DNA from 3 places in the Cronobacter muytjensii ATCC 51329 genome. Region 3 is predicted to be linked to each of the others. Evidence: predicted binding sites of a transcription regulator. Region 3 holds the regulator's gene; each other region holds the start of a gene.
The links. The regulator CRP, encoded in region 3, controls carbon source genes, mostly activating them, when cyclic AMP is high. The targets are predictions, from matches to a motif close to ATGTGANNNNNNTCACAT.
Positions count from the first base shown of each region.

Region 1: azuC (stress response protein AzuC) is a predicted target of CRP. The motif match lies at 7,078-7,095, and genes of this name have one in related genera.
Region 2: AFK63_RS01505 (glycine dehydrogenase) is a predicted target of CRP. The motif match lies at 6,975-6,992, and genes of this name have one in related genera.

Region 1 is NZ_CP012268.1:1,310,383-1,320,259, reverse strand. Features, by position in the region: gene araG (L-arabinose ABC transporter ATP-binding protein AraG) at 1-96, opposite strand, end outside; gene araF (arabinose ABC transporter substrate-binding protein AraF) at 160-1,149, opposite strand; gene AFK63_RS06105 (cupin domain-containing protein) at 1,439-1,945, opposite strand; gene AFK63_RS06100 (DJ-1/PfpI family protein) at 2,000-2,557, opposite strand; gene AFK63_RS06095 (non-heme ferritin-like protein) at 2,842-3,342, shown strand; gene AFK63_RS06090 (anaerobic C4-dicarboxylate transporter) at 3,550-4,893, shown strand; gene AFK63_RS06085 (AraC family transcriptional regulator) at 4,995-5,837, shown strand; gene AFK63_RS06080 (LysE family translocator) at 5,876-6,478, shown strand; gene AFK63_RS06075 (DUF2766 family protein) at 6,507-6,755, opposite strand; gene azuC (stress response protein AzuC) at 6,944-7,027, opposite strand; gene AFK63_RS06070 (MFS transporter) at 7,234-8,655, shown strand; gene AFK63_RS06065 (RpiB/LacA/LacB family sugar-phosphate isomerase) at 8,696-9,334, opposite strand; gene AFK63_RS06060 (methyl-accepting chemotaxis protein) at 9,472-9,877, opposite strand, start outside.
Region 2 is NZ_CP012268.1:302,226-312,102, reverse strand. Features, by position in the region: gene AFK63_RS01545 (BglG family transcription antiterminator) at 1-1,219, opposite strand, end outside; gene dagF (2-dehydro-3-deoxy-phosphogluconate aldolase) at 1,331-2,071, opposite strand; gene AFK63_RS01535 (DgaE family pyridoxal phosphate-dependent ammonia lyase) at 2,068-3,186, opposite strand; gene AFK63_RS01530 (amidohydrolase/deacetylase family metallohydrolase) at 3,170-4,303, opposite strand; gene AFK63_RS01525 (DUF4310 family protein) at 4,343-4,987, opposite strand; gene AFK63_RS01520 (DUF4311 domain-containing protein) at 4,998-5,774, opposite strand; gene AFK63_RS01515 (DUF4312 family protein) at 5,797-6,099, opposite strand; gene AFK63_RS01510 (SFCGS family glycine-rich protein) at 6,103-6,465, opposite strand; gene AFK63_RS01505 (glycine dehydrogenase) at 6,482-6,823, opposite strand; gene cybC (cytochrome b562) at 7,127-7,513, opposite strand; gene pmbA (metalloprotease PmbA) at 7,571-8,923, opposite strand; gene yjgA (ribosome biogenesis factor YjgA) at 9,031-9,582, shown strand.
Region 3 is NZ_CP012268.1:47,605-57,481, reverse strand. Features, by position in the region: gene AFK63_RS00285 (nicotinate phosphoribosyltransferase) at 1-164, opposite strand, end outside; gene prs (ribose-phosphate diphosphokinase) at 176-1,033, opposite strand; gene AFK63_RS00275 (NUDIX hydrolase) at 1,229-1,948, shown strand; gene AFK63_RS00270 (hydrolase) at 2,023-3,039, shown strand; gene AFK63_RS00265 (YheU family protein) at 3,040-3,258, shown strand; gene AFK63_RS00260 (phosphoribulokinase) at 3,307-4,176, shown strand; gene AFK63_RS00255 (OsmC family protein) at 4,238-4,642, opposite strand; gene crp (cAMP-activated global transcriptional regulator CRP) at 4,951-5,583, shown strand; gene AFK63_RS00245 (YccS/YhfK family putative transporter) at 5,649-7,733, shown strand; gene argD (bifunctional acetylornithine/succinyldiaminopimelate transaminase) at 7,734-8,954, opposite strand; gene pabA (aminodeoxychorismate synthase component 2) at 9,041-9,604, opposite strand; gene AFK63_RS00230 (putative adenosine monophosphate-protein transferase Fic) at 9,635-9,877, opposite strand, start outside.

The sequences.
Region 1 (9,877 bases), 1.3 Mb from region 3:
TGCGTGGCAGTCAAAGCTGATATCGGAAAGCGCCTTCACGCCGGGAAAGGTTTTCCCGATGCCGCGAAACGAGAGATAGGGTGAAGATGTCTGCATGAAACCTCCGGGCCACTCAAAAAGCGGGCGCGCACGCGCGCCTGAACCGCGATAAATCGCCCATTACTTGCCGCCGAGACCTTTTTTCGCCAGTTCCTCTTTAAAGTTATCGCGGGTGATCAACACCACGTCGGTGACTTCGGTGAATTTCGGCGGCTCAGCGCCTTTGGTGACCCAGTTGTAGAGCATTTCGCTGGATTTATAGCCGTGGACGTCCGGGCTTGGCAGCAACGAGCCGTAGAAGCCGGTGGCCTGCGCTTTGGAAAGTTCGCTTACCGCGTCCACGCCGTTGATACCGATGCCGATAACGTCAGCCGCTTTAAAGCCCTGCCCTTCAGTGGCGCGCACGCCGCCCAGCACGGTGTTGTCATTCATACCGACCACCAGCCAGTGTTTCACTTCCGGGTGCTGAACCAGCATGGAGTTGGCGGCGTCGAACGCGCCGGGGATGTCGTTGGATTTGGTCGGGACTTTATAGATCTGTTTTTCCGGGAAACCGGCTGCTTTCAGCGCGTCCATCGAACCCGTGGTGCGGCGGCGCGCGGTGTCGAGCTCATCGGCGGTGATTGCCATGACGGCGGTCTCTTTCACATCCCAGCCGCGTTTTTGCATCTCTTTATAGAGTTCCTGCCCCTGACGCTCGCCGATTTTGGTCGCGGCCATCATGACCAGCGGCACGGTTTCCATCGGTTTGCCTTTGGCGGTGACGAACTGATCATCGACCGCGATAACTTTCATGTCGTAGCCGCGTGCCTTGGCGACAATCGCCGAGCCGAGTTTCGGATCCGGCGTACAGATAACAAAGCCTTTGGCGCCGCTTGCCGCAAGGCTGTCGATGGCGTTCAGGGTTTTCTCCCCGTCCGGCACCGCGATTTTGATAACCTCGAAACCGAGATCTTTGCCCGCTTTATCGGCGAATTTCCATTCGGTCTGGAACCACGGCTCTTCAGGCTGTTTCACCAGAAAACCGAGCTTCATGGTCTCGGCGATAGCGGATTGTGACATAACGGCGGCGAGCCCGATGGCCGCCAGCGCTTTAGTAAATTTGTGCATGGTTATCTCCAGCTTTAGCTTTCTTTTATGCAGGGTAAAAACCTGATAAGGTTCTTTTAATCGGACAGAAAACAACGCATTAGCCGTTCACTCCTGGAAGCGGCGATTGCTGGAGATAGTTTTAGCGGGAAATTAATTCTCCATAGGAGAGCGAAATCACATCATGGAATTACAGTGATTGCGTACATAAATACAGCAAAATCGGGCATAAATTTCGCCCGATATGTATGATGATTAAGAGTGGGCTTAGCAGATATCTCCATAAGCCCAGCCGGGGAATCCCTGAACGTTACCAGTGCGTGACCAGTCCGCCTTCCGGGCCGAAGAGAGGATCGCGCGGCGGCTTTGTCACCTGTGCCACCTGGCGACGCGTTTGCGGCAACTGCGCAGGTTCATCAAGGAATTTATCGGGGGACAGCCCATCAGGATAAGCGCCCACCGCCATGAAGTCGGGGCTGGCGTCGATTTGCTTATGCCCGACGCCCGCCGGGATCAGCACCGCGTCGCCTGCGCGCAGCGTCACCACCGGGCCCGCTTCGCCGCCAAGCTGGATCTGCGCCTCGCCCGCATAGATGCCGAGCACCTCATGGGTGTTGGTGTGAAAGTGGGTATAGGTGAACACCGGATAGCGCCAGCGCGCGGGCCACTGGTGCTGCGCGAAGCGCTGCTCAAACCAGACGGCGCGATCGTCCGTTCCTTCGGGGGCCGCCTGCCGGTAGAGAAGCACCGGCAGCGCGTTATTGGGCACGCCCCCGCAGGGCTCGCGCAGATAAAGCGTTTCACACGATGGGGTCATATTCTTCTCCTTTCGCAAACGTCAGGTAAGTATAGCCCGCCATGCTATGCCGCTTTACCAGGGGTAATAGATATGGTCGGCGTGATCGCGCGCGGCGGCTTCATCGCCGGTTAAACGCGCCGCGACGGTCAGCGCAAAGTCAAAGACGCGCCCGAGTCCTTTGCCGCTGATGAGATTGCCGTCTTCCATCACCGGCGCATCGACATACTCCCCGTCCTGCACCGCCTGCCACAGCTCGCCCGAGCAGACATAGCGGCGGCCTTTCAGCAGTCCGTTGCCGCCCAGTACGCGCGCGGCGGCGGAGCAAATGGGGCAGATAAGTTTTCCGGCGCTGTCGTGGCGCGCGACAAAGTCGATTACCTGCGGGTCCGCCGCCAGATTAACGCTGCCCTGCGGGCCGCCCGGCAGGATCACCGCGTCGTAGGTTTCATCAAATCGCACGGCGAGGAGCGCATCCGCCACCAGCGGAATAGCGTGGTAGCTCACCACCGCGCGCGTTTCGGCGCAGGCGAGCGTTTCCACCTCAATGTTTAGCCGTCGTAATATATCGATAGTGACAATGGCTTCTCCCTCTTCAAATCCTGGCGCCAGCAGCACCGCCGCTCGTTTCATTTCTCGCTCCTGTTATATGTACGTAAATGCGTTCGTTTTTCCGGGCTGGCTAAATAATGAAACATTGTTTCATTAATAATCCGGCGCTGCGTCACGTTTTGAGAAAGAAACGGTTGGAGTGGCAAAAGCCCCCATTTATACCAGGCTTAATACATCAGGAAAATAACGCACGCTTCTGTAGTGACGGTTGACAAGTGGCGGCCCGCCGGGATGTAGCAGGCCGGAAGCGCGCTTGTCGTGGTCAATGACCGTCCTCTCTTAAACCTGTCAATAAGGATATTTATATGGCTCCCATCAGCGTGGTGCAGAAACTGAATGCACAAATGAATAAGGAGTTTTATGCATCGAATTTGTGCCTGTATTACAGCGACTGGTGCGCGCAGCAAAGCCTCAATGGCAGCGCGACGGTATTGCGTCATCAGGCGCAACATAATGTGACGCAAATGATGCGTTTATTCGATTATCTGAAGCAAACCGGCGCCAATCCGGTGCTCGGCGCTTTGAAATCGGTGAAGCCCGACTGCTTAAGCCTTGAGGCGATTTTCCACCAGATGCAGGAAGAACTGACCGGGCGCCGCGCGGCGCTGACGCGCCTGATGAGCGAGGCGCACACCGCGCGCGACGAGGCGACACTCGCGATGCTCAGCGAATTCGAAAATGAGCTGCGCCAGGATGAGGCGCTGCTGGAGACTATCCTGCGTGAACTCGCAAGCGCCCGTAAAGCGGGTCTGTGCGCCGAAGAGGCGGACCAGCGCCTGCTGGGGATGATGGAACAGATGCAGTAAAATGTCTTGTAATGCCCCCGCGCCCTCTACCGAGGGCGCTGTCGTTTCTGCCGTTTGCCCTCCTCCCCGCCCCGGCCCGACGTTAATCATAAGTTAACAATGTACTGTTTTTGTTAGGTTTTTATAAATCCGATCTGGCTCCCAATGGTTATCCACACAATTTGCAATGCTTAAGCGATTCACCCAACGTTGTGTGGCAGGAGCCTTATGATCACCCTCGAATTTATCGTCATTATTCTGTGTCTGCTGGCCGGCACCCGCTTCGGCGGGATGGGGCTTGGCTTAATCAGCGGCATCGGGCTGTTTCTTTTAACCTTTATCTTTGGGCTGGAGCCGGGCAAGCCGCCGGTGGACGTGATGCTGACCATCCTTGCGGTGATCGGCTGCGCCGCTACGCTGCAAACCGCAGGCGGGCTGAACGTGATGATGCAGTTCGCCGAGCGGCTGTTGCGCCGTCACCCGCAGCACATCACGCTGCTGGCGCCCCTCACCACCTGGACGCTGACCTTTTTATGCGGCACCGGGCACGTGGTTTACACCATGTTCCCGATCATTGCGGATATCGCGCTGAAGAAAAATATTCGCCCCGAGCGACCGATGGCGGTGGCGTCCGTCGCCTCGCAGATGGCGATCACCGCCTCGCCGGTATCGGTCGCGGTGGTGTCGCTGGTCTCGATTCTCGGTGCGCAGCACGGCATCGGCGAGGCGTGGAGCATTCTGGAGATCCTGGCGGTGTCGGTGCCCGCCTCGCTGTTCGGCGTGCTCATCGCCGCCCTCTGGAGCCTGAAACGCGGTAAAAATCTGGACGACGACGAGGCGTTTCAGGCGCGCCTGCGCGATCCGAAACAGCGTGAGTTCATTTATGGCGGCAATGAAACGCTCATGAACCAGCGCTTTGACAAACACGCCTGGTGGTCGACCTGGATTTTCTTTGCCGCCATTGCGCTGGTGGTGCTGCTCGGCGCGCTGCCCGCGCTGCGCCCGGCGTTTGAGGTAAAAGGTAAAATCGCCCCGCTCTCCATGAATCTGGTGATTCAGATGATGATGTTGATCGCAGGCGCCGTGATGCTGGTGGTCTGTAAGGTCAACGCGGCGTCTGTCTCCAGCGGTGCGGTGTTCAAAGCCGGGATGGTGGCGATTTTCTCTGTGTTCGGCGTGGCATGGATGAGCGATACATTTTTTCAGGCGCATCTCGCGGAACTGAAAATGGCGCTGGAAGGCGTGGTGAAGAGCCACCCGTGGACCTACGCGCTGGTGCTGTTTCTGGTCTCCAAGCTGGTAAACAGCCAGGCCGCGGCGCTGACCGCCGTCGCGCCGATGGGGCTGATGCTCGGCGTGGAGCCGAAAATGCTGGTAGCGTTTTTCCCGGCCTCTTACGGTTACTTCGTGCTGCCGACTTACCCGAGCGACCTGGCGTGCATTGGCTTTGATCGCTCCGGTACAACCCGCATTGGCAAATTCATCTTAAACCACAGCTTTATTCTGCCCGGTCTGATTGGCGTCAGCTGCGCCTGCGCCGCCAGCTACCTGCTGGTGACGCTTTTCTTCTGATCGTATTTCTTTAACAGGGCGGCCTGCGGGCCGCCTGCACAAATCTTCCAGACTGTTGTTAACGATTCGTTATGCTAGAGTTTCCTTTCGCAGGAGACGCTATGGCAAAAGACTGGATTGAACTACGACAGCACGCTGACACCGGCATCGAAACCATCCGCGCGCACTTCGAAGGCCACGCCTACGATCCGCACTGGCACGACAGCTATCTGGCAGGCGTGACGCTCTCCGGCACCCAGCAGTTTCACTGCCGCCGGGAGCGGCATTACAGCACGCCCGGCGCCGCCTTTCTGCTGGAGCCCGGCGAGACCCACGACGGCGACGCGCCGCTCGCGGGCGGTTTTACCTATCTCACCTTTTATCTGGATGCGCGCTGGCTGCGCGACACGCTCGGCGGGCTTTACGCCACGCTGCCGGACAGTTACGAGCTGCGCTTCGCCCACACGATTGCCCGCGATCCGGTTCTCACGCACACCATCGCCACCACCTTCAACACGCTGCATCAGGATGAGATGCGTATTGTGCAACAGGGCGTGATGGATAATTTGCTTAATCAGCTGACGCACCACTGTCAGTGGCGCAAGCGGCTGCCCGGTGAGATCCGCGACGCGCGCATGGCCCAGCGCGCCCGTGATTATCTGTTTGCGCACATCGGTGACAATATCGGGCTGGCGGAGCTGGCGCAGGCGCTCAATACCGACCGCTTCACGCTCTCGCGCAGTTTCAAGCACGCCTTCGGCATGGCGCCGCACGCCTGGCTGGTTCAACTGCGTCTCGCCCGCGCCAGAACGCTGCTTGCGCGCGGTATGATGCCCGCCGACGTCGCGGCCGCGCTCGGTTTTTCCGATCAGAGCCATCTGGGCCGCTGGTTCCAGCGCGCCTACCGGCTCTCGCCAGCCCACTACCGCAAACTCTGCACGAATCTTCCAGACCCGGCGCGCTGATCCCCCGAAGATAGCGGCTCAGATAACCGGGAGATCTTATGAGCCTGCTTTCACAACAGCTGCCGTTTTTATGCTTCGCTTTTGTCGCCTCGATTACGCCGGGGCCGACGAACATTCTTATCTTCACCAACAGCCAGCGCTACGGCGCGCGGGCGACGCTGCCCGCCGTGGCGGGCGCCTGTTTCGCCTCAAGCGCAATTGTACTGCTGTGCGGCGTCGGCCCTGGCGAGGCGCTGCGTCACGCGCCGTGGCTGGCGCGACTGATGGCGCTCACAGGCGCGCTGTGGCTCACCTGGATGAGCTGGCAACTGTTCCGGGCGCCCGCCGTGACGCTTGCAGGCGACGCGTCGCGTCCGTTCAGCGCGCAGGCGGCGGCCGCATTACAGCTGATCAACCCGAAAACCTGGATGATGGCGATGGCGGTGGTGACGGTATTTGCGCCGCATGAGGGCCGCGCGTTTTTCACGCTCGCGTTTCAGGCGCTGGGCTTTCTGGTGATTTCGCTGGCCTGTCTTGCCGCCTGGGCATGGCTTGGATGCGGCGTTCATCGTGTGTTTCGCAGTGAGAAAGCGCTGGTGCGTTTTCAACAGGTGATGGCGCTCTGGCTGCTGACCAGCGCCTGGATGGGTTTCTTTCACTGACAACGGCCCCCGGAAGGGGCCGCTTTTCTTAGTGCGCGTCGCTCTGCGGGGTAAAGCGCAGTTCAATGAGCGCCACCGCTTTTTGAATGGCGCGCAGCGTCACCGGATCGGCGGAAGGATGGCCTGCAAAATCGATGCTTTTCAGCTGGCTGGCCATTTTTTCGCGCACTTCCACCGGCGCGATAACGTCGATGACGTCGAGGATCTGTTTGATAACCAACTGGCAGGCGACCACGTCGGAAACCAGTTCATCTTCGGCGGTGAGGGGCTGTGACATTACGTTCTCCTTAGCTTGAAGCCGCACATAGTAACGGCAAAGCCCGGCGAATGCGAACGTGACGCCAGAGACGCATAAAATGAACCGTGATTTCAGAAGGCAAAAAACAGGGGTTTGCGATTGAGACAGCCGCGAGTATAACGTGAGCGTCAGGCATAAAAAAACCTGCCCGGCGGCAGGTTTTTTTATCAGAACATCCCGGCTGGCGGAACGTCTTTAAAAGTTTTGCAGTAGTTTTCAAACATGCTTTTGAGGATCTTGCGCAGTTTCATAAAGGCTCCGAATTTGTTCATTCTGGTTAGCGGGTTGCCGCAGCCCAATAATATGACCTGCATCACAAAAATCAACCATTTTGTGATTAAAATCACGCCATTTAGTTAATGAGAATGGGCGTTATGTTAATAAAATGCTGATAATTCCGGCGCTTAACGATTATGCTTTTTGGTTAAAATTTATAAAAATAGTTTAGGGAGCGGGCATGGGTCAGAATATGGCGAAGGCAGGTACCGGGGGCATCTCTCCCGCCGCGCTGCTGGTGGCTGGCGCCTTTTTTATGGAATTCCTCGATGGAACGGTGATCGCCACCGCCCTGCCGACGATGGCGCAGACGTTCGGCGTTGAGGCCGTCGCGCTCAATATCGGCATCAGCGCGTATCTGCTCACGCTGGCGGTGCTGATCCCGGCCAGCGGCTGGATTGCCGATCGTTTCGGCGCGCGCAAAGTGTTTACCCTGGCGCTCGGCATTTTTACCGGCGCGTCGGTGCTGTGCGGTCTCGCGGATTCGCTGGAGACGTTCGTGCTGATGCGAATATTACAGGGCGCGGGCGGCGCTCTGATGGTGCCGGTCGGGCGGCTCGCGGTGCTGCGCGTGACGCCAAAACATCAGCTTATTACCGCTATCGCCACGCTCACCTGGCCTGCGCTGGTAGCGCCGATTATCGGGCCGCCGCTCGGCGGGTTTATCACCAGCTACGCCAGCTGGCGCTGGATCTTCTTTATTAACCTGCCCGCCGGGCTGCTGGCGATGGCGCTCGCCTGGCGTATTATCCCGGATAACCACGATGACGAGCGCCGCCCGTTCGACACGCCGGGATTTATCGCCACTGCGCTGGCAATGGTGGCGCTGGTAAGCGCTATGGAGATGCTGGCCGCGCGCGACACCAGCACCGGGCTTGCCGTCGCCCTGCTGCTCGCGGGAACCGGCGCGCTGGTTTTCGCGCTGCGTCATTTTCGCCGCGCGCCGTTCCCGATGATTCGCCTCAATGCGCTGGCCGTACCGACGTTTCGGGTGACGATGTATGGCGGCTCGCTGTTTCGCGCCTCGATAAGCGCCGTTCCCTTTTTACTGCCGCTGCTGTTTCAGGTGGGTTTCGGGATGGACGCGTTTCACTCCGGGCTGCTGGTGCTGGCAGTATTCGCCGGTAATCTGACGATCAAGCCCGCCACCACGCCGCTTATCCGCTGGCTTGGCTTCAAAAATCTGCTGCTGATTAACGGCCTGCTGAACGTGCTGGCGCTGCTCGCCTGTGCGCTACTGACGCCACAAACGCCGGTATGGCTTATTCTGCTGATCCTGTTTCTGGGCGGGGTGTTTCGTTCGATTCAGTTTACCGGCATCAGCACGCTGGCGTTTGCCGATGTGCCCGCAGGGGAAATGAGCTACGCCAATACGCTGTTCAGCACGGCAACACAGCTCGCCGTCGGTCTTGGGGTCACGCTCGGCGCCATCGGCATCCGGCTTGGCGAGATGATAAGCGGGGCCTTTTTTACAGCGGATATTCCGGGCGTGAGCTTCCGGCTGGCGTTTGTGATGATTGCGCTGATAAGCCTCGCCGGCATGATCGATACGCTGAGGCTCGCCACGCATGCCGGCAGCAGCGTTTCCGGCAAACAGGCATAAAAAAAGCCAGCCCACGGGCTGGCCTTTTTATCAGGCGTGATTAGCCAAGGAGGCCGCGCACGAAATCTTCAATCTCTTTATCCTGGCAGTTATCGAAGAAACACTGCTGGAAACGCTCGCCGGAGACAGCGGTTTTCACCAGTTCAGGGTCGATGGCGCGCAGGGTGTCGAGATAGTTGTCTTTCACCACGGCCGCTTTCACCTGGTTGAGAATGCCCGCATTACGCACCTGCGGCTCTTTACGCTCCGGCGGGTAGCCTTCGCCTTTGCGCCCGGTAAAGGCTTTTTCAAAGATGAAGCGCACGTTGAGTTCAGCGCCCCAGCCGAAGCCTTTCGCAAACGGCAGCGCCAGCGCGTTGCCGTTGTTGATCTGCGCGAACAGGAAGGCATCCGCCGGATCGATGCAGTAACCGCACACCACGCCCGGATGAATATTCAGGGACATCAGCGCGCCCTGACCGGTGCCGCAGCCGGTGACCACGAAATCCACCGCTCTGGAATTCAGCAGGATGCTCGCCATGATCCCGAGGTGGATGTAGGTCAGGTGATGATCGTTCTCATCGCTCATGCCGACGTTGTACACCGGGAACGCTTTCTCATCCGCCACCGCTTTCAGCTCTTTATAGATGATTGCGTTTTTGGCCGCCTGACTGTTTTCCATCATCAGTGCAATTTTCATTGGGTTGTCTCCTGAAAAGGCTATGAATAGCAAACTGTGAACTCACCATACTATCCACCAAACGCACTTTCAAATTAAATGAAAGATTGTTTTAAAAAATAGCGTGAGGTTCACAGTTTTCTATCACACAGCCCGGCTCAGAAGGTTTCCCAGTTTTCGCTGGCAGCGACGCTTTTCGGCTCAGCCGCGCTGACCAGCGCAGGCCGCACCAGCGGTGCGGATACAGCAGCTTTAACGCGTTCAGTCTGACCGCGCAGGCGGAACAGCCCTACCACCTCGGTAAGATGTCCGGCCTGACGCTCCAGATCGTTTGATGCCAGCACGGACTGCTGCACCAGTTGCACGTTCTGTTGCGTGACAGCATCCATCTCTTTAACCGCCACGCCAACCTGACTGATGCCGTCACTCTGCTCTCCGGAGGCGCTGGCGATTTCGCCCATGATGTCGTTGACCTGGCGCACCGCGACCAGGATCTGATCCATCGCTTCGCCCGCCTTTTTCACCTGACCGGAGCCAGTCTGGATATTAGCGACGGACTCGTTA
Region 2 (9,877 bases), 250 kb from region 3:
AGACCAGCAGCACGCGCGGATTGCGCTGATAGCCCACGTTATAGTGGCGCTCCAGCCCGACGCCGATATGCAGCACCAGAAACCCCACCTCGTTTTCGCTGATGGTATAGGGCGTATATTTGCCCCAGCCGGAGACCGCCGCGAGCGTCATATCCCAGGCCATCGGATAGTGCTGTTTTATATTGCCGAGCAGCGGGTTAGGAATATTTATCTGGTAGCGCACGCGGGTGATCATGGTGCGGATATGGGTCAGCAGGTCGGCGCGCAGTTGCTCATCGGTCAGCAGGTTGTAGTTATAATGCGTGTTGATATAGCGCAGGATGTAGCTCGCCAGCGCTTCGGCATCATCGGCGCTGATGGCGCTGGGCTCCAGCTCCTGCACCTGACGCGCGGCGATATGTACCCGCAGCCAGTTTTCTTCGGCGTCCGATAGCGGTTTGCCGCACAGCGCCTGCAGCAGAGCCGCAATATCGCGCGCCGCCTCGCGCACATTGTCGTCCACATCGTCGGCGACGAATTCAGGCAGCGGGTAGCCCTCGCTGATGCGCCGCACCGCCACGGCGCAGTAAAGCTGAATAAACTGCTCGCCCTCGTCGGTAAAGCGCAGTCGCGCGCGTGCGAAAATCGCCGGCAGCCCGCCGCCGAGGCGCTCCTGCACGCCGGCGTTCAGCGCCTCTTCGGTAATCAGCGGGTTGGCGCTGTCCTGTTGGGCAAGTTGCCAGAGCAGGTCAGTCAGGCAGGCGCGCAGCGCCATCTCGCTGCCAAAAAGCTTCATGCCGTGGCGCGGGCGGGTCTCCAGCGTCAGGTTATAGCGGGTGAACAGCTCGCGCACTTCGGCCATATCGCTTTGCAGCGTGGCGCGGCTTACAAACCACTCGTCGGCAAGATCCTCAAGCTTCAGGGAAAACGCGGCCGTCAGAAAGCGCACCGCCAGGTAATTAACGCGCTCCGGCGCGGTACGCGGAATGCGCAGCGCCTTCGGACGGCTCGCCTGCAATGCCTGATAACGCCCCGGGTCGTCCACGTTGAGCTGATAGCCGCTGCCGCGATTAAGCACCAGCTGGACGCCGTGCTGGCGCAGTAACGCATTGAGCGCGCTGATGTCGGCGCGCACGGTGCGCGTGGTGACGTTTAACCGGCGCGCCAGCTCATCCTGCGGCAGCGCTTCGTTTTGCAGCAGATCAAACAGCCGGGACAGACGTTGACTCGGGAATCGCACACCGGTTTCCTCTCGTTAAACGGGCGCGCCATCGCGCCCGCGAATGGCATCAGGCAGGGCTTATATTTATCACGGTGATAAATATATTCTCCAGCCCTGACGTAAAACGGCTTAGCCTACCTGCTCGCGCGTCATCGCCAGCAGACGTCGCACATCCTGCGGGCGCGTGTCGCCGCTGGCGCTGTCGATTATCGAACTGTAAATATGCGGGATCACTTTGCTCACCCCCGCCTCCAGCGCAATGCGCAGGATCTCCGTAAAGTTATCCAGATCGATGCCGCCGGTCGGCTCCAGCCAGAAGTCGTGACGCGCGCACGCCTGCGCCACCGCCTGATACTCCTCGCGGCAGGCGAGCCCGCCCATGGGGAAATATTTAATCGAGCTGCCGCCCATATCCTTCAGCAGGGCGATAGCGGTTTCTACCGGCACGATGCCGCCGGGCGCGGCGCTGCTCAACGGGCCGGTGGAGATTTTCACCTGTCCTGGCGTGCCGGTCGGCGACACCAGCCCGTTGACGACGGTCTCGTTTTGCCCCAGCAGCGCGCGGCTCGCGCCCACGCCGGTAAACACCTGATTCACATGCTGCGGCTGTAACTCGCGCGCGATGGCGCTGACCATCGCCGACTGGTTCGGATCGCCTGCGCCAAGCCCTACCGACAGCGCGTTATCAATGCGTGCCGCGTAGTCGCGCATGTCGGCGACGGCGCTCGCCACGTCCGGGTAGTTTTTAGAGAGCACGCCCACCAGCACATGCCCTTCGGCGGCTTCATACACCGCGCTGGCGTTTTCTTTGGAACCCGCCAGCACGTTCAGGCAGACGCGGTCCCGGTAAAAATTCGGTGTCAGTTTCATGCGTCAGCCTCCTGATTCAGCTCGTCGCGGATACGGCGGAAAACAATATCCAGTTGCGCGGCGCTGACGCTGCGCACGTCGGCTTCGATGATGCCTTCGTTGGCCTTGTAGCCGCGAAAATAGATAGCGTATTCGCCCTGCCGGAGCGCGTTAACCAGTTCGCCGGTCGGTACGCCGGTCACGGCTTCGTCGAATTTGATTTCGCTGCGGGCGATGTCGCGTCCGGCGCTGTCCCACACCACACGCGCCGTCACGCCGTTAAGCGTGTTGAGCTGTTCGATAAACGGCGTCATCTTAGCGACCATCTCCGCCCCGCTCTCTTTTGGCGCGCTGAGGTAGTGTTCAATGGCGCAGGTCAGGCCGAGAATGCCCTCTTTACCGACTTTCATCGCGCGCCCGATGCCGTTCGCCTGACGTTTCACCCATTCGACATGCCGGGTTTTACCGATGACCAGCCCGCTGCCCGGCCCTTCGATGGCTTTCGCGCCGCTGTAAATCACCAGATCGGCGCCGGCGCGGTAGTAGCACTGCAAATCTTCTTCCGCGGCGGCATCGACAATAAGCGGCAGCCCATGCGCGCGCGCCACCCCGGCGGCCTGCGCCACGCTCAGCATGCTTTTCTGCACGCAGTGGTGGGATTTCACATACAGGATCGCCGCCGTGCGCGGCGTGATCGCGGCAGCCAGCTGTTGCGCCGAGCATTCATTGGCGTAGCCCGCCTCGACCAGCTTTCCGCCGCCCAGCGCCACCATCGTGCCGACCGGCGCGCCGTAATTCACGTTGTGGCCTTTCGGCAGCACGATTTCGTTTTGCTCAATCGCCGTGGTATGCAGATTTTCCAGCAGCCAGTCGCTCTCTTTTACCAGCACCGCCGCCACCGACTGGGCAAGCCCCGCCGACGCGCAGGAGACGATCGTCGCCGCCTCCACCTCCAGCAGCCTTGCGATGTAAGCGCCGGTTTTATTCACCAGATCTTTCATCTCGAAATAGTGATTAAGCCCTTCGGACATGGCTTCGACCACGGCCTGGCGCGGCGTGGAGACGCCTAATACCGTCATGCGTCCTGAAGCGTTAATCACCTGTTTTAAATCATATTTTTCATACACTGAAGGCATTTTCCGCGCTCCCTTGTTCGGTCATGTGCCAGACGCCCGCGCGCACGGCGGCAAGCGGCACCAGTCGCCGCTCGCCATGCAGGTTATGGTCGTCGGCGTCGGTAAACCGCACCGGCTGGCGGCGCAGGTCGAAAATAGTCAGATCGGCGTCCGCGCCTGGCGTCAGACGGCCTTTATGTTCAAGGCGTAGCGCCTGCGCGGCATGCAGCGTCACGCAGTCAATCACCTGCGGCAGCGACAGGCCGATGGCGAGAAACTTCGACATCACATGGGCAAGGCTTTTCACCGGGCCGTTGATGCGGTTGCGGCAGTAAATGTCCGAGCTGATAGTGTGCGGCACAATGCCCTGCGCGATAGCCAGACGCGCCACGTCAAAGCTAAAGCTGGCGCTGCCGTGGCCTACGTCCAGCCGCACGCCGCGCCGCAGCGCGTCACTGATGCTGGCGCGAAGCGCGCCCTGCGGCGTCAGAATGCGGTTCGGCTTGCCGTTATAACAGTGGGTGATGATGTCGCCGTCGCACAGCCGCGCGGCAATGTCATCGAGCGGCGGCGGGCCGTTGCCGATATGCACCATCAGCGGCAGATTGCCGTTCTCCTGCTGAATGGCTTTGGCGCGCTCAAGCGGCGCGATACCGTTATCGCCGATCACGCTGCTGCTCATGCGCGCCTTCAGGCCGACAATAAAGCCGGGGTGGCGGGCAATCGCGTCACGCGCGGCGGCGGCATCGATATTCGCCATATCCGCCAGCTCGTTCTGGGCGATAAGCCCGACCTTCGAAATATTGAGCAGCGCCAGCACGTCGGTCACGACGCCGCGCGTCAGCGCGTAAAAATCGTCGATATCGTTCGCGCCGGTACTGCCCGCATCCACAACCGTGGTGACGCCCGTCGCGATGCCGACCGCGTCCGGCTCGTCGTGATAAATCGGCGATTTCGGGTAGCAGTGAACGTGCAGGTCTATCCAGCCTGGGCTGACGTAATGCTCGCCGTTGAGGTCGCGCGTTTCGCGCGCCGCGCCGGACACCTCGCCGAGCGCCGCGATGACGCCGTCTTTCATGGCGATATCCGCCAGCGTGTCATCCACCAGCCGCGCCTGACGCAGGATCAGATCAAACATAGGCACTCCTTAAGGGCGGGCGCCGTAGCGCCCGCGCGGTTAACCGATCGCCACCGGGAACAGCGAGCCCAGGATCATCGCGCCGAGAATAGCGCCGCCGGTGATGGGCTTCTGCCAGAGGTAGAACAGCAGCGCGCCGACGAGCGAGCCGATGCCGACAGGAATCGAGGCCGCCATCGCGCTCAGGATAATCAGCGGCCCGAGGAAGCGTCCGGAGGCGTTGCCCGCGCCCATCATCACGTCCGCCCCGTAGGTGGAGTCGCTCTGGTTGATGGTGAATTTGCGCGCCAGAATGATGACGTAGCCGATAGCGAGACCTATCAGCAGCCCGGTCACCAGCGAGGCGGCGAAGTTCGCCACCGGAAAGACAACCCCCGCGCCCAGCAGCAGCGCCGGGACGCCAAGCCCCACGCCGGTCTGGATGGCGCCGCCGATATCCAGGATCCCCACCAGCGAACCTTCGATAATGCGCGCAAAGAGAAAACTCGCGCCGAACGCCGCCACTGCGCCGTAAACTCCTGTATCGATCCCGGCTTTGAGCATCGCCACGAACGCCACTTCGTTAAACGCGCCGATGCCGTAGAGGTAATACATGTGCGTCCCGGCGAACACGCCGGAGGAGAGCAGGCCGACGAAGATCGGGAATGACCAGTCGGCGTACCAGAAACCTTTATTCTCTTCCATCACGCGCTCCTTATTTGCCGCTCAGGGAGTTGTGGATAAGACTGAGCCAGTCCGGCACGGTCAGATGGAAAGATTCGATCATTTTCATATCGAAGCCGCGGAAGAAGGCGCTCAGCACGAACAGCAACACGATGGCGACCATCATCACTTTAGTGACGCGGTTCCAGCCGCTCTCTTCGATGCCTTTGCCGATAAGAATGCCGAGCACCAGGCCCGGTACGGCGTTGCCCATAATCAACTGCGCCGCGCCGCCGAAAACGGTGGCCCAGAAGCCCGATTTTTTACCGGCGTCGATAGCGGCCAGCCAGAAAATCACCGGCATGACGGTATTCACCAGCAGGTTGGCGGCAGGCACCAGTACTTTGACGGCGGTGACCTGTAAGGCTTCCGGCACGGCGGAGGCCGTGGTGTTGAGGAAGGTGACGACCGCCATGCCGATAAGTCCGCAGGCGATAGCCATTTTTTTCGGATTGTGCAGGGTTTCGCCGAGGTTGCGGTTTTTCACCATCAGCGCCGCCGCGCCCCAGTTGGGGATAATGCGGTGGTCGACATCCTGCGTGAACGAGCCCGCCGCGACGGACGAGGCCCAGGCGTTAAAGAAGAACCCTAACCCAAAGGAGAAGTGCGAGGCCGGATCGCCTTCGCAGGAGTTTAACTCGCCTAATGTACGAAAGGCGCCCATCCCCTGCGTGGTGGGCGCATGAAACATGCGTGCGGCCCCGGCGCCCACGCCAACGCCGACCAGGCCGCCGATGATGAGCGATTTTATTAATATTATCAGGAACATTCGTCTGCCCTTATAGTAACAATCAGCTGTGTTGCGTGACGAAATCCACCTTGTCGAGATTGATGGCGGTCACGTTGACGGTAACGTCCAGCTCCACGCTGAAAGCCCGTCTTTCCCGGCGCAAAAAGAAAAACAGAAACGCTTCTTTGCGCACCGTTTCCCGCGCATGAACAACCTGCACCTCCTGTGGCTCAATGCGCAGTAAGATATGCGGCGAGGCTTTCATCACCGCCGCCTGAACCTGATTCAGGGCATCGGCAAACGCGCGCGCTTTGGCCTCGCCTTTGCCTTTTACCCTCACCGTGGTGGTGAACTGTTCTTTCATGCGTTATGCGCCATATTTCTTTTTCCAGGCGTCCACCAGCCGCTCGCCCAGCTCTTCTTTGTCCATAAAGCCAAAGCCCAGCACGTTGCAGCCTTCATTAATCGCAGTGACGCCCTCTTCCACGGAACGCATGCCATATTTCGCTTTGTAGCCATGTTTGGTCTGGGCGGTGATGGCACCTGCGCCGCCGCTGCCGCAAAACGAAATGCCGAACGTCGCGCCTTCGGTTTTCATCACGTCGCCAAGCTTCATGTCTGCCGCCACGCCAGGCACCACAACGGCGCGCCCGCCCGCTTTTTCCACACCCGCCGCCACCTTCTGGCCTTTGCCCAGACGATCGCCAATCACTACCGTAATCTGTTCCATGGTTCGCTCCTGAAGGTTAAAGATTTTCTTTCGCTACCTCGAAGTGCACCGACAAAAGCCAGGCCTCTTCGTCAGGCAAATTGCCGAACTGCGCCACGACTTCCCGCGCCAGCGCCATCGCGTCGGGCGAGATCTCCTCAAAAAGACTCTCCTCGACCTCCGGCAGCGGTTCGCCCGTTACCGAGCGGTGCGCCATGGCCCGCACGTGCGAGTTGAGCATCTGCCGCTGCACGGCGTTGGGCATTATCTGGTGGCGCTCAAGGAGCGCGTAAACTTCATCCAGCATCCGCCCGGCAAGCGTCGCGGTCTCTTCCGCGTGTTGACATCCGGCGTTGTTCATTACCGCTCCGTTATTCACTCTGCATACCTGGTTGATTGCGCTGAAGTCACAGTAACGGCGGGTGTTAAAGGTTTGTAGCGAGTTGTTTTCCACTTCGAAGTGGAAAGGAGAACGGCGGCAGTGATCTGTTCCACATAAAAGCTGTGAATAGATATAAACCACTAAATAAATGTGATGAATATCACTGGCGGTCACGCCGGGAGAAAGGAAAAGAAAATATCGGGCTTGCGACGTCGCGCGCGAAAAACAGCAGTGAATAAGCGTTGCTTATGGCCGTTGAGACGTCGGGAGCGCGGCGGAACACCGCCGCGCAGAAAGGGCTTAGCGGAACTTTTTGTGGTAGGTGTTGCGGGTGGTTTTGAATGCTTCGGCGCTGGCCTGCGCCTCTTTGATTTTGCCTTCATCGACAAGCTTCAGCGCGCCGTCAATCTGGCCCACCAGCGTGTCGAGACCGTGACGGAAATCTTTCATTTCCGGGCTGTCCGCCGGTTTATCTTCGAGCTTCGGCGGGGTTTCTTTTTTGGCATCCAGCGCCGCCTCGCGCATTTTCGTCAGCGCGGTTTTCATCTCCGCCGCGTCGCTGGTTTTCTGTACGACTTTCAGGTTTTCATTCAGGGTGTCCATGTTGTCTTCCAGATCCGCCCACGCCACGGCGCTGGTGAACAACAGAGAGGAGACCGCTAACATCGCTAACGCTTGCTTACGCATTGACTCACCTTTTTATTGTTATGACGAAAAAAAGGCGCCTCGCCGGGCGCCCTTGCCTTACTCACCGGCGATTTTCATCTCCGGCAGTAATACTGAACCACACTGAATATTGCTGCGTGTTTCAATATCGTCACCAATGGTAACCATATTGCGCCACATCTCTTTAAGATTGCCGGCGATAGTGATTTCGCTCACCGGATACTGGATTTCGCCGTTCTCCACCCAGAAGCCCGCCGCGCCGCGCGAATAATCGCCGGTGATGCCGCTGACGCCCTGGCCCATCAGTTCGGTCACGACAAGACCGGTGCCCATCTCTTTCAGCAGTTGCTCAAAGCTCAGGCCGCGCCCTTTGATGCGCCAGTTATGGATGCCGCCCGCATGCCCGGTGCTTTTCAGGCCCAGCTTGCGCGCGGAGTAGTTAGTGAGCAGCCACTGCTGCAGCACGCCGTCTTTAATGATGTCGCGACGCGACGTCGCCACGCCTTCGCTGTCAAACGGCGTAGAGGCGAGCCCTTTACGCAGGTGCGGATGCTCTTCAATAGTGAGCCAGTCCGGCAGGATCTGCTTGCCGAGCGCGTCGAGCAGGAACGTGGATTTGCGATAGACCGCGCCGCCGCTGATAGCCCCGACCAGATGGCCAAACAGCCCGGTCGCCACTTCGCGGCCAAAAATCACGGGCGCTTTCATGGTTGGCAGTTTGCGCGGCGAAAGGCGCGACAGGGTGCGGCGGGCGCACTCTTCACCGACCCACTCCGGCGATTCCAGGTCTTTCAGCGCGCGGCCAATGGTGTAGGCGTAGTCGCGTTCCATATCGCCGTTCTCTTCGGCGATAACACAGCTTGAAAGCGAATGGCGCGTCGAGCTGTAGCTTTGCAGCATGCCATGACTGTTGCCAAAGACTTTGATGCCGTAATGGCTGTTAAAGCTGCCGCCTTCGGTGTTGGCGATGCGTTTATCCGCCTTTAAGGACGCCTGTTCGGCGCGCGCGGCGTATTCGATAGCCTGTTCCGGCTCGATTTCGGCCGGGTGGAAGAGGTCGAGATCCGGCGCGTCAAAGGCCAGCAGATCTTTTTCCGCCACGCCCGCGCACGGGTCCGGCGAGGTATAACGGGCGATATCCAGCGCCGCCTGTACGGTGCGGGCGATAGCGTCCGGGCTTAAATCGGTCGACGAGGCGCTGCCTTTACGGTTCTGATGATAAACCGTGATGCCAAGCGCGCCGTCGCTGTTGAACTCCACATTCTCCACCTCACCGTAGCGGGTGCTGACGCTGATGCCGGTCGTTTTGCTGACCGCCACTTCCGCGCCGTCCGACTTGCCGGACGCCAGCTCCAGCGCCTGAGAAACCGCCTGTTCCAGCGCTTTGCGCTGCGCTTCAACTTGTGTGATTACTTTCATCGCGAGTGCCATAATGTAAGGTGAAACTTCAAAGCCACATTTTGTGAGTCTAACAGAGAACCATTTCGCAGTGCGCGCCTTAACTGGTAGTATTAGCCTCTTTTTTTGAGGAGCCTGAGATGACAAAGCAGCCCGATGACTGGCTCGATGAAGTGCCCGATAACGAAAACGACGACGATGATGATGAGATTATCTGGGTCAGCAAAAGTGAAATTAAACGCGACGCCGAAGAGCTGAAGCGCCTTGGCGCTGAACTGGTCGATCTCGGTAAAAACGCGCTGGATAAAATTCCGCTGGATGACGATCTGCGCGCGGCCATTGAACTGGCGCAGCGTATTAAGAAAGAAGGCCGCCGCCGCCAGATGCAGCTTATCGGCAAAATGTTGCGTCAGCGTGACGACGAGCCGATCCGTCAGGCGCTGGATAAGCTGAAAAACCGTCACAATCAGCAGGTGGCGCTGTTTCATAAGCTGGAGCAATTGCGCGATCGTCTGATTGAAGAAGGCGACGACGCGGTGCCGGATGTGCTGAACCTGTGGCCGCGGGCGGATCGCCAGCAGCTGCGTTCGCTCATCCGCAACGCCAAAAAAGAGAAAGAAGGCAATAAACCGCCGAAATCCTCACGTCTGATCTTCCAGTATCTGCGCGAACTGGCGGAAGGCGAGCAGTAATTCCCCGCGGCTCAGGCGCTGCCTGAGCTGTTTTTCTGTTTTCCATTTCTTTTATTGATGCTTTACCGCAGCGTCAGCGGCGATTTTACACACCGTCATTTTATCGACACGCATTAGCTGAATCGTTAAAGCTAAAATTGCATCCCTTCACATTTTCAAACACGAAATTCAATACATTTTCGCAGTAAACGCCACACCAATCACAGTTAACCGTGTAAAAAACAGCTTTTTTTGGACAGCTGAAAACGATCACGTTTTCTTTTCAACCGATACGCCAGGCTGCATGAGCAAAACA
Region 3 (9,877 bases):
CCTTGCAGGCCGAAGAACACCAGCTTGCCGTCTGCGACAGGAGAGTGGAAATGACGATCGCTGCGCGGCGTAAAGTTGGAATACACTTTGGTGGTGCCAGCCGGATACTGTTCGCGATGCGACACTTTGTAGCCATCAATAGCCAGAATCGGATTCATGTTCATCTTCCTTCCCCTTACGCGTTATAAATAGTATTGATATCAATCATTTCTACCCGATCCTGCGCCAGTGAGGCAGGCGCGAATGAAGTCGTCGTATACAGCTGGTCAATGCCGTTATTGAGCAGGTTTTCGACGCCTTTTGAAAACACGCCGTGGGTAACGTACAGACTGACGCTGCGGGCACCCGCGTCGCGCAGCACCTGGGCGGAGCCGATAAACGTGCCGCCCGCGTCGCACAGGTCGTCGACAATCAGCACCGCCTTGTCTTTTACGTCGCCGTCCACCAGACGAAAACCGGTCAGCTCGCCGGTGGCGACATTGCGCTGTTTGGTCAGCGTGGCGAAACCTTCAGCCCCGACCGCCTGCGCTACCGCGTGGATTTTCTTAAGCGCGCCGGCGTCCGGCGCGACCAGCAGCAGCTCACCGGCTTTAAGGGCACTGACGAGCGTCTGGCTTTGCATCAGGCAGCGCGCCTGCGGGATGGCCACGAGATTATCGATGGCGGCCGCAGCGGCTTCGCTGTGCGGGTCCAGAACGAACACTTTGTCGAAACCGAGCGTGTTTAACTGGCGGGCGAACACTTTCAGCGCAAAGCTGTCGCCCGGCTGCATATGCCTGTCCTGGCGGGCATACGGTAGCCACGGCAGTTCCAGATGGCTGAAGCGCACATCGCAATGCTGACGCACCGCGTCGGTCAACTGCGCCAGCAGCATAAAGTCGTCCATCGTTTTCATGGCAGCGGCACGAATACGCATCAGCGAGGCGACGCGAGGCAGCTCGCCGGTCACTTTCGCCCATACGGCGCCGTCAGGAAAACGCCCGGTCTGCGTTGCTATCTCTTGTCCGTCTACCATCAGTTGCGTCTGCATCATATTCGCCCCCGTTAATTAGTTATTGTCCTTGCGACACATTTAATATTGTCCAAGAGACATTAATAAGCAAGCGAAAATTTCAACGGCGCGGTTAAAAAATAGCATGTTGCTGAAAATTAAAGCAATAAAGGTTTATGTTGCCCCGGTCTGTCGGGCTGGTAAACTTGTCTCTGAGACAATTAAACGGAGCGGCGTATGACCACTGAAGCGGAATATCTGGAAAGCTACGATCCGGCGCGGTTCCCTTCCCCGCTGGTGACCGTGGACAGCGTGCTGTTCACCCTGCATGACCAGGCGCTCTGCGTACTGCTGGTGCAGCGTGCCCGCCAGCCGCAGCAGGGGCGCTGGGCCTTGCCAGGCGGCTTTATCGATCTGCAAAAAGATGCCTCGACGCACGCTACGGCGCTGCGCAAACTCACTGAAAAAACCGGCGTGCGCCCGTCATGGCTGGAGCAACTGGAGACATTTTCCGGCCCGGATCGCGACCCGCGCGGCTGGAGCCTGACGACCGCATGGTTTGCGCTTATCGCCTGGGTCGACTGCCAGCCGCATATCGCCTCCGTCAGCGACGCGCAGTGGGTGCCAGTTACCGGGCTGGATACGCTCGCGCTGGCGTTCGATCACCGCACGATTATTGAGGCCGCGCTGCGACGCCTGCGCCAGAAAACCATGTACTCGCTCCTGCCGGTGTACTGCCTGCCGGAATGCTTTACCCTGAGCCAGTTGCAGGAGGCGACGGAAATTATTCTCGGCCAGCCTATCCAGCGTAAAAGCCTGATCCGCCGCTTTGAGGCCTCGGGCATGTTTGAAGAGACCGGCGAGAGCGTCGCGACCGGCGCGCGTAAAGCCCGGCTCTGGCGGCGCAAGCCGGATGCGGATATTCATCTTTTCTCGCGTAATTTGCTGGCTGAGTGATCCGCATCAAACCATCAACAAAATGAATAACAATCGTTATAGTAGTTAGCGAACTAACCAACAGACAGCGTGCCATGGCCGACATTACTCCCGCAGAACTCCCTGCACTGAACACCGATTCCTCACACTTTCAGCCGATGCCGGGGGTAAGTAATCCACATCTGCAGACCATGCTGCCGCGCGTCCTGCGTCGCCGGTTGCAGTTTGAGCCGCACTGGCAGCGTCTGGATCTGCCGGACGGCGATTTTGTCGACCTCGCATTTAGCGAAAACCCCGATCAGGCGCGCCATAAGCCGCGTCTGGTCGTGTTTCACGGGTTAGAAGGCAGCCTGCACAGCCCTTACGCCCACGGGCTAATTCATGCGGCGAAAGCGCGCGGCTGGCTCGGCGTGGTGATGCATTTTCGCGGTTGTAGCGGTGTGCCCAATAAAATGGAGCGCATCTATCATTCCGGCGAAACCGAAGACGGCACCTATTTTCTGCGCTGGCTCGACGAGCGCTACGGCACGGTGCCGACGGCGGCGGTCGGGTATTCGCTTGGCGGCAACATGCTTGGCTGCCTGATGGCGGACATTGACGCCGCTTTCCCGCTTAATGCCGGGGTGATCGTCTCCGCGCCGTTTATGCTGGAGCACTGTTGTAACCATATGGAAAAAGGCTTTTCGCGCTTTTATCAGTTCTATCTGCTGAACCTGTTGAAAGCGAACGCCACCCGCAAACTGAAGGCCTGGCCCGGCACGCTGCCCATTGAACTGGCCCAGCTTAAACGCCTGCGCCGCATCCGCGATTTCGACGATCTTATCACCTCGAAAATTCACGGCTACCGCGACGCCGTCGATTATTACCAGCAGTGCAGCGCCCTGCCGCGGCTTGCGAAGATCACCCGCCCGACGCTGATTATTCACGCCAAAGACGACCCGTTTATGGATCATCACGTGATCCCCGATCCGGCCACGCTGCCTGCTAATATTGAATATCAGCTGACGGAGCATGGCGGTCACGTGGGCTTCGTCGGCGGCACGCTGCGTCAGCCGAAAATGTGGCTGGAGCAGCGCATTCCTGACTGGCTAACCCCTTATCTGGACCGATAAATGATCATTCCCTGGCAAGAACTCGACCCCGATACGCTGGACCGACTGATTGAAGCCTTCGTCTTGCGCGAAGGCACCGATTATGGTGAACATGAACGCTCGCTTGAGCAAAAGGTCGCCGATGTGCGGCGTCAGTTGCAAAGCGGCGAAGCCGTACTTGTGTGGTCTGAACTGCACGAAACGGTCAATATCATGCCGCGCGCGCAGTTTCGCGGTTAACGTTGCCTGGCGGAGCCTTGCCCCGCCGCTTCAGGGAGTTGTCTCGCTATGTCTGCCAAACATCCGGTTATCGCCGTCACGGGTTCCAGCGGCGCGGGCACCACGACGACCAGCCTTGCGTTTCGTAAAATTTTCGCCCAGCTGAATCTTCACGCCGCCGAAGTGGAAGGCGACAGCTTTCACCGCTACACGCGCCCGGAAATGGACATGGCAATCCGTAAGGCGCGCGATTTGGGCCGCCATATCAGCTATTTCGGCCCGGAGGCGAATGATTTCGGCCTGCTGGAGCAAACCTTTGTGGAATACGGCCTGACCGGCAAAGGGCAGTCGCGCAAATATCTGCATACCTACGATGAAGCCGTGCCCTGGAATCAGGTGCCAGGCACTTTTACGCCGTGGCAGCCGCTGCCGGAGCCAACAGATGTGCTGTTTTATGAAGGCCTGCACGGCGGCGTGGTGACGCCGCAGAATGACGTGGCGAAGCATGTCGACTTGCTGGTGGGCGTGGTACCTATCGTCAACCTGGAGTGGATCCAGAAAATGATCCGCGACACCAGCGAGCGCGGGCATTCCCGCGAGGCGGTGATGGATTCCGTGGTGCGCTCGATGGAAGATTACATCAACTACATCACGCCGCAGTTTTCACGCACGCATATCAACTTCCAGCGCGTGCCGACGGTGGACACCTCAAACCCGTTCGCCGCCAAAGGCATTCCGTCACTCGACGAGAGCTTTGTGGTGATTCATTTCCGTAATCTGGACAATATCGATTACCCCTGGCTGCTCGCGATGTTGCAGGGCTCGTTTATTTCTCACATCAATACGTTGGTGGTGCCGGGCGGCAAAATGGGGCTGGCGATGGAACTGATTATGTTGCCGCTGGTGCAGCGGCTGATGGAAGGCAAGCAGATACAGTGACGCCACGCCGTAACAGGCAGAAATCGTAGGGCGGGTCAGCGCAGCGCCACCCGCCCCCGCATTACCCTTCTATCACCTCATACGAATGCGTAATGTTCACGCCTTTGCCGAGCATCAACGCCACCGAACAATATTTTTCCGCCGACAGATCCACCGCACGCGCGACCGCTGCATCCTTCAGAGCCTTCCCCGTCACGACAAAATGCAGGTTGATATGCGTGAACAGGCGCGGCGCCTCTTCGCGGCGTTCAGAGGTGAGCTTCACTTCGCAGTCAGTCACCTCGTGACGGCCTTTTTGCAGAATAGACACCACGTCGATAGCGCTGCAACCGCCTGCGGCCATCAGCACCATTTCCATCGGGCTTGGCGCTTTGTCGCCAGAGTTGCCATCCATCAGGATCTGGTGGCCTGATGCGGACTCGCCCAGGAAGGTTAAGCCTTCCACCCATTTCACTCGTGCATGCATGATTATCGCTCCAGGCTATTCATTTTACTGACAGATTACGCGGCCCCGCCATAAGAGGCAACGGAAGGCGACCTGCGTCAAGCTGAAACGAGACAACAGGAGACACCTGAGAAAAGCTATGCTAAAACAGTCTGGATGCAGCGGCGATACATTGATGTTACGCATGTATGCAGAGGAGAGACAATTTATCGGCTGCGATGTCCACGGACAGCCAACTTCCCTGGATGCGGGAAGATGATGATTGCAGAGCCAGACAGGGGTTACGCGCCCTGTCTTTGGAGCCAGTTTAAAACAGAGGATAACCGCGCATGGTGCTTGGCAAACCGCAAACAGACCCGACTCTTGAATGGTTCTTGTCTCATTGCCACATTCATAAGTATCCATCTAAGAGCACGCTGATTCACCAGGGTGAAAAAGCGGAGACGCTGTACTACATCGTCAAAGGCTCAGTGGCAGTGCTGATCAAAGACGAAGAGGGCAAGGAGATGATCCTCTCGTACCTGAATCAGGGAGACTTCATCGGCGAACTGGGTTTGTTCGAGGAAGGTCAGGAACGCAGCGCCTGGGTTCGCGCTAAAACTGCCTGTGAAGTGGCTGAGATCTCTTACAAAAAATTCCGTCAGCTGATTCAGGTAAACCCGGATATTCTGATGCGTCTTTCTTCACAGATGGCGCGTCGTCTGCAGGTGACCTCAGAAAAAGTCGGCAACCTGGCGTTCCTCGACGTGACGGGCCGCATCGCGCAGACGCTCCTGAATCTCGCCAAACAGCCGGACGCCATGACCCATCCGGACGGTATGCAGATCAAAATTACCCGCCAGGAAATCGGTCAGATCGTGGGTTGCTCCCGCGAAACCGTGGGCCGTATCCTGAAGATGCTCGAAGATCAAAACCTGATTTCCGCGCACGGGAAAACCATCGTGGTTTACGGAACCCGCTAAGGTTTCTGAAAAAAACGGCGTGTCGCTTCGGTAACACGCCGTTTTTGTTTCTATACTTCTCCCCTATGTGGCGTCGTCTTATCTATCACCCTGAAATCAATTACGCTTTGCGGCAAACGCTGACCTTAAGCCTGCCGGTCGCGGTGGGATTGATGCTGGGCCATTTACAACAGGGGCTGCTGTTCTCGCTGGTGCCCGCGTGCTGCAACATCGCCGGTCTCGATACCCCCCACAAACGCTTCTTCAAACGCCTGATTATCGGCGCGTCGCTGTTCGCGCTGAGCAGCCTGGCGGTACAGTTTCTGCTGTTGCAGGCGGTGCCGCTGCCGCTGATTTTGCTGATGCTGGCGCTGCTGCTCGGCGTGACGGCGGAGATAAGCCCGCTGCATGCGCGTCTGCTGCCCGCGTCGCTTATCGCGGCGATTTTCACGTTAAGCCTTGCCGGCAATATGCCAGTCTGGCAACCGATGTTGCTTTATATTCTCGGCACCCTCTGGTATGGCTTGTTCAATGGTTTCTGGTTCTGGCTGTGGCGTGAGCAGCCGCTTCGCGAATCGTTAAGCCTGATTTATCAAAGCCTCGCTGATTACTGCGAGGCGAAATATAGCCTGCTGACACGCCATACCGACCCGGAACAGGCGCTGCCGCCGCTGCTGGTGCACCAGCAAAAAGTCGTGGATCAGATAAGCCAGTGTTATCAGCAGTTGCAAATGCTGGCGGCGACCCGGCAGAACGGCTACAAGCGTCTGCTACGCGCCTTTCAGGTAGCGCTGGATCTTCAGGAGCATATCTCGGTGTCACTGCATCAACCGGGCGAAGTGCAAAAGCTGGTGGAGCGCAGCCATGCGGAAGCGGTGTTGCGCTGGACGGCGCAAACCGTGGCCGCGCGCCTGCGCACGCTCTCCGACGATATCCTCTATCACCGCTATTCTCACCGCTTTACGATGGACAAACAGATCGAGGCGCTGTCAAAAATCTCCCGCCAGCACCCTGATAACCCGGTCGGGCAGTTTTGCGAATACCATTTCAGCCGCATCGCCCGCGTGCTGCGTACCCAGCGCCCGCTTTACGCCCGCGACCTCATGGATAACGGCCAGCGCCGCCTGCCGCTGTTGCCCGCGCTGAAAAGCTATCTGTCGTTCAAATCGGCCGCGCTGCGCACCGCGGCGCGGCTTGGCGTGATGCTCGCGGCGGCGGGTCTGCTGGCGAGCGTATTTCAGTTGCCGAAGCCGTACTGGATCCTGATGACGGTCCTGTTCGTCACGCAAAACGGCTACGGCGCGACGCGGGTGCGCATTTTGCACCGTGCGGGCGGCACGCTGGCCGGGCTGATTATCGCGGGCATTACGCTGCATCTGAATGTGCCGCAGGGCTATACGCTGCTCGGCATGCTGGTGGTGACCTTAATCAGCTATCTCATTATCCGCCGCAACTACGGCTGGGCGATGATTGGCTTCACCGTGACGGCGGTCTATTCGCTTCAATTGCTGACGCTGAACGGCGAGCAGTACATTGTGGCGCGTCTGATTGACACCCTGACAGGTTGTCTCATCGCTTTTGGCGGTATGGTCTGGCTCTGGCCGCAGTGGCAAAGCGGCCTGCTGCGCCAGAACGCGCACGACGCGCTGGAAGCCGATCAAGAGGCGCTGCGCCTGATCCTGAGCGACGATCCACAGCCCGCGCCGCTCGCGTGGCAGCGCATGCGCGTCAACCAGGCGCATAACGCGCTCTACAACTCGCTCAATCAGGCGATGCAGGAGCCGGGCTTTAACAGCCGGTATCTGGAGGATATGCGCCTGTGGGTAACACACAGCCAGTTTATCGTCGAGCACATCAACGCGATAACGACGCTGGCGCGCGAGCAATCCACGCTGACGCCGGAAACCGCGGCGCGCTACTTACAGGCCTGTGAAATCGCGCTGCAACGCTGTCAGCAGCGGCTGGAACATGACACGCCGGGCGAGACGCAAAACGAGGCGGTGCTGGAGGGCGAAGAGGTATTGCCGGAAGGGCCGCTCAGCGTGATGGAACATCACCTGCTGCGCATTCTCGATCATCTGCGCACTATGCACACTATTTCGTCCGTGGCGTGGCGTCAACGGCCCCACCACGGGATCTGGCTCAGGCGGCGCCTTAGCCCGTCACGCTGATCAGCTGTTCACCACGCGTGCGACCGCGCGTGCAAAACGGGCCATGCCTTCGTCGATATCGGCGCGCTCCACCAGCAGCGACGGCGCGAAACGCATCACGTCCGGGCCGGCATTAAGCACCATCACGCCCTCGGCGGCCGCCGCATAAAGCAGGTCACGCGCGCGACCGTGGAACGCCGGTGCCAGCTCGGCGCCAATCAGCAAACCCATGCCGCGAATGTCGCTGAACAGGCCGTACTGCTCGCCGGTTTGCTTAAGATGCTGCACAAACTGTTCGCGCTTGCGCGCCACGCCGTCCAGTACGTCCGGGGTATTGATGATATCAAACGCCTCGCCCGCGACCGCGCAGGCCAGCGGATTACCGCCATACGTGGAGCCGTGGGAGCCAACGTGAAATGCCGAGGCAACCTCATGCGTCGTCAGCATCGCGCTCACCGGGAAACCGCCGCCGAGCGCTTTGGCGCTGGTAAGAATGTCCGGCGTCACGCCATAGTGCATATAAGCAAACAGCTTGCCGCTGCGGCCCATGCCGCACTGCACTTCATCAAACACCAGCAATGCCTGATGGGCGTCGCACAGCTCGCGCAGGCCACGCAGGAATTCCGGCGTCGCGGCCGTTACGCCGCCCTCGCCCTGTACCGGCTCGACCACGACCGCGCAGGTGTGGTCATCCATCACCGCTTTTACCGCGTCGAGATCGTTGAACGGCACGTGAATAATATCTGCTGGTTTCGGGCCGAAACCGTCGGAGTATTTCGCCTGGCCGCCCACGGAAACGGTAAACAGCGAACGACCATGAAACGCGTTATAAAACGCGATGATTTTGGTTTTGTATGGGCTGTGGCGGGTGATGGCATAGTGACGGGCCAGCTTAAACGCGGTTTCGTTGGCTTCGGTGCCGGAGTTCATAAACACGACGCGTTCGGCGAACGTGGCGTCTACCAGTTTTTGCCCCAGGCGCAGCGCGGGTTCGTTAGTGAAAACGTTACTGGTGTGCCAGAGCATTTCGCCCTGCGCTTTCAGCGCCTCCACCAGCCGCGGGTGGCAATGGCCGAGCGCCGTCACCGCGATGCCGCCCGCGAAATCGACATACTCCTTGCCCTGCTGATCCCAGACACGGCTGCCCTTGCCTTTCACCGGAATAAACTCAGCAGGTGCATAAATCGGCAGGATCACTTCATCAAAGGTGGCGCGCGTAATTGCTGTTTTTTCAGTTGCCATTTCATGCCCATCCAGTAAATGTGCCATCGCACATGAAAAGATAAGCATAAAATATGAATAAAAAATCAATAAAAGGCAATAAAAATTCAGCGAGAAAGAAAGTTCGCAAGCAACTGGTGGCCCTGCTCGCTCAGGATGCTTTCCGGGTGGAACTGCACGCCTTCCAGCGGCAGTTGACGATGGCGAATCCCCATAATCTCGCCCTCGTCCGTCCAGGCCGTTATCTCAAACTCGGCGGGCAGCGTGGCGCGGTCGATAATCAGCGAGTGGTAGCGGGTCACGGTTAGCGGGTTATTGAGCCCGGCGAAAACGCCCGTATTGTTGTGCTGGATAACCGAGGTCTTGCCGTGCATGACATTCTGCGCGCGCACGACCGCCGCGCCGAAAGCCTGACCGATGGCCTGGTGTCCGAGGCAGACGCCGAGAACAGGCAGACGACCGGCATAGCGGCGGATAACCTCAAGCGAAATACCCGCCTCATTCGGCGTGCAGGGGCCGGGGGAAATCACGATACGCGCGGGCGCGAGCGCGTCGATATCGTCAGGCGTCAGCTCATCGTTGCGCCTGACCATCACCTCTGCGCCCAGCTCGCTGAAATACTGAAACAGGTTCCAGGTGAAAGAATCGTAATTGTCGATAAGCAGTAACATGGCGGCTCCGAAAAAAAGAACCGCGCCAGTTTACTCGCTTTCCCGCGCTTCGCTCACTACGCTTGCAAAGATTTTCTCAAGCGGCGCCAGGTCGCCCATCGCGCCCGCCTGGTTGGCGGCGCGCCACGCATCGACATCAATATCCCGCCAGTCGAGGGTATACCCCGCATGCAGCGCCAGTTGTTCGAAAAATACGCGCTGCGCGCGCCCGGTGCCGATGCGGAACGGATGCAGCACGTTAATTTCACAGTAGTAATGCGCAAGACGAGCGAC